Regions from separate parts of the Planococcus sp. PAMC 21323 genome, predicted to be linked through region 2. Evidence: a T-box and tRNA genes for the amino acid it is inferred to sense, from the RefSeq annotation. Region 2 holds a T-box; the other holds one or more tRNA genes.
The links. A T-box is a leader RNA that pairs with one kind of tRNA and senses whether it is charged. The one in region 2 lies ahead of thrS (threonine--tRNA ligase), so its partner is inferred to be a tRNA-Thr.
Positions count from the first base shown of each region.

Region 1: it has a tRNA-Thr gene. The T-box ahead of thrS (threonine--tRNA ligase) is inferred to sense a tRNA for this amino acid. The anticodon was not compared.

Region 1 is NZ_CP009129.1:75,613-80,037, forward strand. It holds rRNA gene PLANO_RS00435 (23S ribosomal RNA) at 1-2,485, shown strand, start outside; rRNA gene rrf (5S ribosomal RNA) at 2,562-2,677, shown strand; tRNA gene PLANO_RS00445 (tRNA-Thr) at 2,720-2,792, shown strand; tRNA gene PLANO_RS00450 (tRNA-Glu) at 2,852-2,926, shown strand; tRNA gene PLANO_RS00455 (tRNA-Val) at 2,931-3,006, shown strand; tRNA gene PLANO_RS00460 (tRNA-Tyr) at 3,026-3,109, shown strand; tRNA gene PLANO_RS00465 (tRNA-Gln) at 3,129-3,203, shown strand; tRNA gene PLANO_RS00470 (tRNA-Lys) at 3,214-3,286, shown strand; tRNA gene PLANO_RS00475 (tRNA-Ala) at 3,318-3,390, shown strand; gene PLANO_RS00480 (citrate synthase/methylcitrate synthase) at 3,461-4,425, opposite strand, start outside.
Region 2 is NZ_CP009129.1:1,156,933-1,161,357, reverse strand. It holds gene thrS (threonine--tRNA ligase) at 1-1,596, opposite strand, end outside; T-box leader at 1,808-2,046, opposite strand; gene dnaI (primosomal protein DnaI) at 2,108-3,043, opposite strand; gene PLANO_RS05880 (replication initiation and membrane attachment family protein) at 3,044-4,420, opposite strand.

The DNA.
Region 1 (4,425 bases), 1.1 Mb from region 2:
TCTGGGAGGACCATCTCCCAAGGCTAAATACTTCCTAGTGACCGATAGTGAACCAGTACCGTGAGGGAAAGGTGAAAAGCACCCCGGAAGGGGAGTGAAATAGATCCTGAAACCGTGTGCCTACAAGTAGTCAAAGCCCGTTAATGGGTGATGGCGTGCCTTTTGTAGAATGAACCGGCGAGTTACGATTACATGCAAGGTTAAGCTGAGAAGGCGGAGCCGCAGCGAAAGCGAGTCTGAATAGGGCGCCAGAGTATGTAGTTGTAGACCCGAAACCAGGTGATCTACCCATGTCCAGGGTGAAGGTAAGGTAACACTTACTGGAGGCCCGAACCCACGCACGTTGAAAAGTGCGGGGATGAGGTGTGGGTAGCGGAGAAATTCCAATCGAACCTGGAGATAGCTGGTTCTCTCCGAAATAGCTTTAGGGCTAGCCTCAAGATAGAGAATCCTGGAGGTAGAGCACTGTTTGGACTAGGGGCCCATCCCGGGTTACCGAATTCAGACAAACTCCGAATGCCAGTGATTTATGCTTGGGAGTCAGACTGCGAGTGATAAGATCCGTAGTCAAGAGGGAAACAGCCCAGACCACCAGCTAAGGTCCCCAAATATCCGTTAAGTGGAAAAGGATGTGGCGTTGCTTAGACAACCAGGATGTTGGCTTAGAAGCAGCCATCATTTAAAGAGTGCGTAATAGCTCACTGGTCGAGTGACACTGCGCCGAAAATGTACCGGGGCTAAACGGATTACCGAAGCTGTGGATGGATCTCGTAAGAGATCCGTGGTAGGAGAGCGTTCTAAGGGCGTAGAAGTCAGACCGGAAGGACTGGTGGAGCGCTTAGAAGTGAGAATGCCGGTATGAGTAACGAAAGACGGGTGAGAATCCCGTCCACCGAATGCCTAAGGTTTCCTGAGGAAGGCTCGTCCGCTCAGGGTTAGTCGGGACCTAAGTCGAGGCCGATAGGCGTAGACGATGGACAACAGGTTGATATTCCTGTACCACCTCCCCGCCGTTTGAGCAATGGGGGGACGCAGAAGGATAAGGAGAGCGTGCCGTTGGTTGTGCACGTCCAAGCAGTGAGGCGTGGAATGAGGCAAATCCCATTCCTGATACGTTGAGCTGTGATGGCAAGAGGGTTTACCCTTAGAGTCCCTGATTTCACACTGCCAAGAAAAGCCTCTAGCGAGGCGGGAGGTGCCCGTACCGCAAACCGACACAGGTAGGCGAGAAGAGAATTCTAAGGTGAGCGAGTGAACTCTCGTTAAGGAACTCGGCAAAATGACCCCGTAACTTCGGGAGAAGGGGTGCTCTGGTAGGGTGAATAGCCCGAGAGAGCCGCAGTGAATAGGCCCAGGCGACTGTTTAGCAAAAACACAGGTCTCTGCAAAACCGTAAGGTGACGTATAGGGGCTGACGCCTGCCCGGTGCTGGAAGGTTAAGAGGAGTGCTTAGCGCAAGCGAAGGTGCGAATTGAAGCCCCAGTAAACGGCGGCCGTAACTATAACGGTCCTAAGGTAGCGAAATTCCTTGTCGGGTAAGTTCCGACCCGCACGAAAGGCGTAACGATCTGGGCACTGTCTCAACGAGAGACTCGGTGAAATTATAGTACCTGTGAAGATGCAGGTTACCCGCGACAGGACGGAAAGACCCCGTGGAGCTTTACTGTAGCCTGATATTGAATTTTGGTGCAACTTGTACAGGATAGGTAGGAGCCTGAGATTCCGGAGCGCCAGCTTCGGAGGAGGCGTCAGTGGGATACTACCCTGGTTGTATTGAAATTCTAACCCACAAGCCTGATCGGCTTGGGAGACAGTGTCAGGCGGGCAGTTTGACTGGGGCGGTCGCCTCCTAAAGAGTAACGGAGGCGCCCAAAGGTTCCCTCAGAATGGTTGGAAATCATTCGTAGAGTGTAAAGGCAGAAGGGAGCTTGACTGCGAGACGTACATGTCGAGCAGGGTCGAAAGACGGGCTTAGTGATCCGGTGGTTCCGCATGGAAGGGCCATCGCTCAACGGATAAAAGCTACCCCGGGGATAACAGGCTTATCTCCCCCAAGAGTCCACATCGACGGGGAGGTTTGGCACCTCGATGTCGGCTCATCGCATCCTGGGGCTGTAGTCGGTCCCAAGGGTTGGGCTGTTCGCCCATTAAAGCGGTACGCGAGCTGGGTTCAGAACGTCGTGAGACAGTTCGGTCCCTATCCGTCGCGGGCGCAGGAAATTTGAGAGGAGCTGTCCTTAGTACGAGAGGACCGGGATGGACACACCGCTGGTGTACCAGTTGTTCTGCCAAGGGCATCGCTGGGTAGCTATGTGTGGCCGGGATAAGTGCTGAAAGCATCTAAGCACGAAGCCCCCCTCAAGATGAGATTTCCCATTGCGCAAGCAAGTAAGATCCCTCAAAGACGATGAGGTAGATAGGTTCGAGGTGGAAGCGTGGCGACACGTGCAGCTGACGAATACTAATCGATCGAGGACTTAACCAACAAATTGTAGGCGAAAATCTTGCACGTTCCAATGTCGTTTATCCAGTTTTGAGTGAACAAGCACTCAACCAAATAGTCCAGTGATGATGGCAAAGAGGCCACACCCGTTCCCATCCCGAACACGGCAGTTAAGCTCTTTTGCGCCGATGGTAGTTGGGGGTTTCCCCCTGTGAGAGTAGGACGTCGCTGGGCTATTCTATGTTTATTTTTTATTCCTAATGATTCTTTTACCTTGCTTCCATAGCTCAGCAGGTAGAGTGCTTCCATGGTAAGGAAGAGGTCACCGGTTCGAATCCGGTTGGAAGCTTTTGTTTTTTTTACAGAGTTTCTCTAAATGGAAATTAAATAAACGATTTTATTAGGCAAGGCCCCTTGGTCAAGCGGTTAAGACACCGCCCTTTCACGGCGGTAACACGGGTTCGAATCCCGTAGGGGTCACCATATCGGAGGATTAGCTCAGCTGGGAGAGCATCTGCCTTACAAGCAGAGGGTCGGCGGTTCGATCCCGTCATCCTCCACCATTTTTTCATAACTTTATACGGTGGGGTAGCGAAGTGGCTAAACGCGGCGGACTGTAAATCCGCTCCTTCGGGTTCGGCAGTTCGAATCTGCCCCCCACCACCAGTTTTCTTATCATAATTAATGGGGTATAGCCAAGCGGTAAGGCAACGGGTTTTGATCCCGTCATGCCCTGGTTCGAATCCAGGTACCCCAGCCATTTTTATTATGAGCCATTAGCTCAGTTGGTAGAGCATCTGACTTTTAATCAGAGGGTCGAAGGTTCGAATCCTTCATGGCTCATTCTTTTAACATCCTTGCGCCTGTTCAGCGCGGGGCCTTAGCTCAGCTGGGAGAGCGCCTGCCTTGCACGCAGGAGGTCAGCGGTTCGATCCCGCTAGGCTCCATTGTTCCATGTGTATTTGTACTATCCATGTGTAAAAAACCCGTATCCATTCATTTGGATACGGGTTTTTTTTAGGTTTTGATGTATTCGGATTGTGGTCTGAAGATGACGTTATTTTCTTGTTGTTCGAGTGTGTGCGCTGTCCATCCAATGATGCGCGCCACACTAAAAGTGGGTGTAAACAATTGAGTCGGCATTTTGATAGATCGCATAATCGCCGCTGCATAAAACTCTACATTGGTGTACAGTGCACGTCCGGGCTTGTGTTCGTTAAGCTTTTTAACAATATAGGCTTCTGCTGCAACTGCTAAATCGAGCCACGGATCTTCTCCTTGAAGTTCTAAACATTTTTCTCGCAAGATTACAGACCGTGGATCTTCTGTACGGTAAACTCGATGACCAAAGCCCATAATTTTTTCTCCGCTATTTAACTTGTCTTCAATAACCGGAGCAATCTGGTCTTGTGTTTTTATTTGGTCGAGTAAATCAATCACGCCTGACGGGGCACCCCCGTGAAGTGGACCTTTCATCGTGCCAAGCGCTGACGTGATGGCGGATACTATATCGGATTCGGTTGAAATGGTCACACGTGCTGCAAAAGTCGAAGCATTCATGCCGTGTTCCATTGTTAATTTTAAATAAGTTTCGAGCGCTTCTGTTTGTACAGCAGAAGGTTCTTGTTCGTTGATCATCCAAAGATAATTGGCGGTGTGACCTAAATCATCTCGTGGTTTTACGGGTTGTTGTCCGTTTTGAATGCGGTAAAAAGCAGCGGTCATTACTGGCAATGCTGCTGTTAATGCAATGGCTTGTTGTTGAGAAGACAATTGTTGAAATTCGGTATGCGTATATGCGGATACTAAGGTCCGCATTGCGTCCATTAAAGAAATCTCCTTTGGTAAAAGCTGTGAAATTAGAACAAGATGTTCTGGCAGTTTGCGATAGGAAAGCAATTGTTGTTTGATATGTTGCAATTGACGAGTGTCAGGTGACACTCCGTACCAAAGAAAATAAGCAGTTTCCTCAAATGACTTTC
Region 2 (4,425 bases):
GAACGCGACAAAACGCTCCATTGTGGAAACGACACCGCGGTGAATAACGACTGGACGGTGTTGCTTGCCATCTTCGCCAATATACGATAACTCAAAACGTTCTGGTAGAAGAAAGTCTAATTGAACAGTCGACAATGTTTCTTCTTTTCCAAGAGCCGTTTTCACTTGAACATCAACTTTCGGTCCGTAAAATGCTGCTTCGCCTTCTACTTCAATATAGTCAACATCCAATTCATCCATTGCTTCTTTTAACATTGCTTGTGCACGGTTCCACATCGCGTCGTCATCAAAATACTTTTCTTTGTCTTCTGGGTCGCGGTAAGACAAGCGGAACGAATAATCATTAATATTAAAATCTTTGTAAACTTCAACAATTAAATTCACAACACGTTTAAACTCTTCTTTAATTTGGTCTGGACGAACAAATAAATGCGCATCGTTTAACGTCATTCCACGAACACGCTGAAGTCCTGATAATGCACCGGACATTTCATAACGATGCATCAAACCAAGTTCCGCGATACGAACTGGCATTTGACGGTACGAATGAATACCTTGTTTAAAGATCATCATATGATGTGGGCAGTTCATTGGACGTAATACCAATTCTTCATTGTCCATTTTCATCACAGGGAACATATCATCTTGGTAATGATCCCAATGTCCGCTTGTTTTATATAATTCCACGCTACCCATTACCGGCGTATAAACGTGATCGTAGCCTAGACGTTCTTCTTTATCAACAATATAACGCTCGATAATACGGCGAATTGTTGCACCTTTAGGAAGCCACATCGGCAAGCCTTGGCCTACTTTTTGAGAGTTCATGAATAAATTCAATTCTTTTCCGATTTTACGGTGGTCGCGCTCTTTTGCTTCTTCAAGCATTTCAAGATGCGCTTTTAAGTCTTCTTTTTTGAAAAAGGCAGTACCGTAAATACGTTGAAGCATTTTGTTGTCGCTGTTCCCTCTCCAATAAGCACCAGCTACACTTAGTAATTTAAATTCTTTTAATTTACCAGTAGATGGTACGTGAACACCACGGCAAAGATCGAAAAAGTCGCCTTGCTCGTAAATCGAAACTTGGTCGCCTTCAGGAATCGCTTCAAGAAGCTCTAATTTGTAAGGATCTTCGATTGCCGCAAAACGTTCTTGTGCTTCTGCACGTGTCACGTCATGGCGAATTATTTCAACGTTTTCATTAACAATTTTCTTCATTTCTTTTTCAATCAATGGCAAGTCTTCTGAAGTGATCGCTGTATCTGTGTCGATATCGTAATAAAAACCATGTTCAATTACTGGACCAATACCAAGTTTGGCATCTGGGTACATGCGTTTGATCGCTTGAGCTAATACATGCGCACTGCTGTGACGCAAAATTTCCAATGCTTCATCTGATTCAGGTGTCACGATGGCGATTTCCCCATCTTCAGTCAAAGGTGTACGTAAATCGACTAAACTGTCGCCTACTTTACCAGCCAATGCTTTTTTACGCAGTCCTGGGCTGATAGATTGTGCAATCTCTTCAGTTGTTACGCCTTGCTCAAATTCTTTTACCGCTCCATCAGGGAATGTTAGTTGAATCATGTCTGCCATGCCAATCTCTCCTTTTGATTATCTCTAGTGAAATGTCTAAACCACAGGGTCTGGTAGACGTTTCTTTATTAACTTGAATAAAAGTGAACTACAGAAGAATTCTGCTGCCCATATTTCGCAAGAGACTCCGCTGGCTCGCTCCATATATAAGTTCACTTTTGTTCAGTTAAAACGTTCTTTTCTTTTTTTCCACAGAAAAAAGCCCCATCCCAAAAGGGACGAAGCTTTAGCTCGTGGTTCCACCCTTCTTCATTTCAATATGGAAAGATCCATATTGAAAGAAGCTCTGCATCGGCTAACGGGCCGGTACCGTCAACTGCTAGTTAGAAACTGTTCACAGTTGCTGCTCAAAGGGGGTAAGCGAAAAAACGTTACTTAAGAAGCTCACAGCCAAGGCTTCTCTCTCTGAAAGTCGTATAAGTTCGCTCATGTCCTTGTCAAGGCATGTAAAATCTTGGTTCGATTGTTACTACTATAAACCGAATTGTTCCAAAAGGCAATAGTTCTGCCGTTAATTTCGTCGGTTACGTCCATCGAGTTTTACTGGTGTCGTTAGCGCACGAATACGTTCCATAATGCGCGCTGCTTTTAAATCCTCTTTTTCGCCACGCTGTGAATACGTTAAATGGTATTCAAGTTCAGAATAACTAAAATTAGACGACATAAACGTCGGAAGCTTTTCCGACATACGGTAATGAAGAATTGTTCCGAGCACTTCATCACGCGTCCAACTCGACATCGCTTCTGCCCCAATATCATCGAGCATTAACACATCTGCTTTCTTCACGTAATCCACTTTTTCTTGCAAAGTTTGATCGCCAATCGCTTGTTTCATTTCACGCATAAATTCCGGAACAAAAACAAGTACCGATTTGACATTAATTTCAGCAAGCTCATTAGCGACTGCGCTCAATAAATACGATTTCCCAATACCAAATTGGCCAAAAAGATATAATCCTTTTTCAGGTAAATTGTCAGGGCCTGTTGCCTTGTCTAGAAAATCACCAACTGCACGAAATGCTTCCATACGACTGTCATCTAAATCAAAGCCATCAAGTGTTGCTTGCATTACTTCTTTTGGCATATACATGCTATGGATCAAAGATGAAGCATGACGTTTATTGTCATTTGATTCTTTCAATCGACATTTTGTATAAGAAATCCCAATCGTTCCACGTTCTAGCACTAAATTTGGTTCAAAGCCTTTTAAATGATTAATGCAGCCATCTAAGCTAGGGCATTTATTGCAGTCATGGGATTGGTCGATATATTCATACAATTTTCCGAGCCCTCGATCAATTGTCGGGGCATCAATTTCTTCAGCATGATCTCCAAGAAATTTTTGGACGCCAGGATGAGCCAATACTTCTTTACGCATTTCACTATAGCGCTCAGAAAAAGCAGGTGCATTGACCACACGTTTTAATGTTTCGCGAATCGGTTCCATTTAACCACCTTTTCCTTTCTTCAGCGCAAGTTTCGCAAGAAGTTTTTGTTTTTCTATTTCCAGACTTTCGTTTCTTGGCTCTGTTTTAGCAACAGGTACATCGTCTTTTTTATGGAACCATTCCGGTAGTTTTTCTTCGCGCACCGGTTTCCGATTTCCATTTCCAGTAAACGGTTTCGCTACAGTTGTAGGAGAACCTTCTGATTTCCACTTCATGTACTGGGTGTGCTCGACTCGGGCTATTTCCATCGCTTCCTTGGCCGTTGTCACGCCCTTACGTAACCAATGCGAAGCAATTTTCTCTACATATGCTTTTGTTAGTTTCATATCAGTGCGCAACAATACATATTGCAAGAGCACATTGACAACTGCTGGCTTCATGCCATGTGTTATGACCAATTGATTGGCCAGTTCAACATCCGCCGGTAAAGGTTCACTGCCGTTCGCAATATCACGTAATACTTGAATCGGTGGAGCAGTTTCCAAATAAACGAGTAATTCGTCTTGTTTAGTTTTTGGTGTTTCAACTGCACCTTCTTGCTTTTCTGCTGGTTTATGCATTTGAACAAGTTGCGGTGCTGTCGTAGATACTGTTAATTTATAATACTCAGAAGCAGATTTTTTCAAACCTTCTACCGTCAATTTATAATCGTCTTCAATTGCTAATAAAATGACCTTCTGCATTTCTAGTGGTCCCCAACTATATAAATAAGACAGTTTTGTTATAAATTCTTTTATCGTTGCGGTTAATACTTTCTTAGGCACTAATTGCTCAGATAAACCTTGTCTAAGTAAATCGAAATCAAATTCCGAATCCGCTTCATACTTACCTTTTTTGCGTTCTTGTAAATCTTTTTTGACGGATGGATAGCCTGCTTTTGCATGTACTGGCTGAAAAATGTCTGTAAAAGTACGGGATACTTCTTCATAATCTGCCGAAATTTCTGTATACACCAAAAAGCGATTGCGTACTCTTCTATAGGAGGACTCGCCAATTTTACTAAACAAAAACATCGACAATAAAGGATCCATAAAAAAGGTTTTTGGGTCGAGCGGCGGGCACAACTCATAAATAAAAGAGCGATCGCCTTCATTACTCCTATATGTTTTCAACAATCCGATAGCCTCTAGCTGAATTCTGGCATCGAAAATTTTTGCAATTGGATTTCCTAATGTGTTCATTAATGTATAATGAGTCGTTTCTTCTCGGGATGCTTCGCCTTCGGCCCATAAAGTTAAATACAACGCTATTGCCTCTGCACCAATCATCGGTTGATACAATAGCGTTAAAAGTTGCCGATCGTAATTTGAAAATGGATAAGGCAACCGAATACGATATGGATCAGCAGGCTGCAACTCTTTATAATACGCAGTCATAAGTT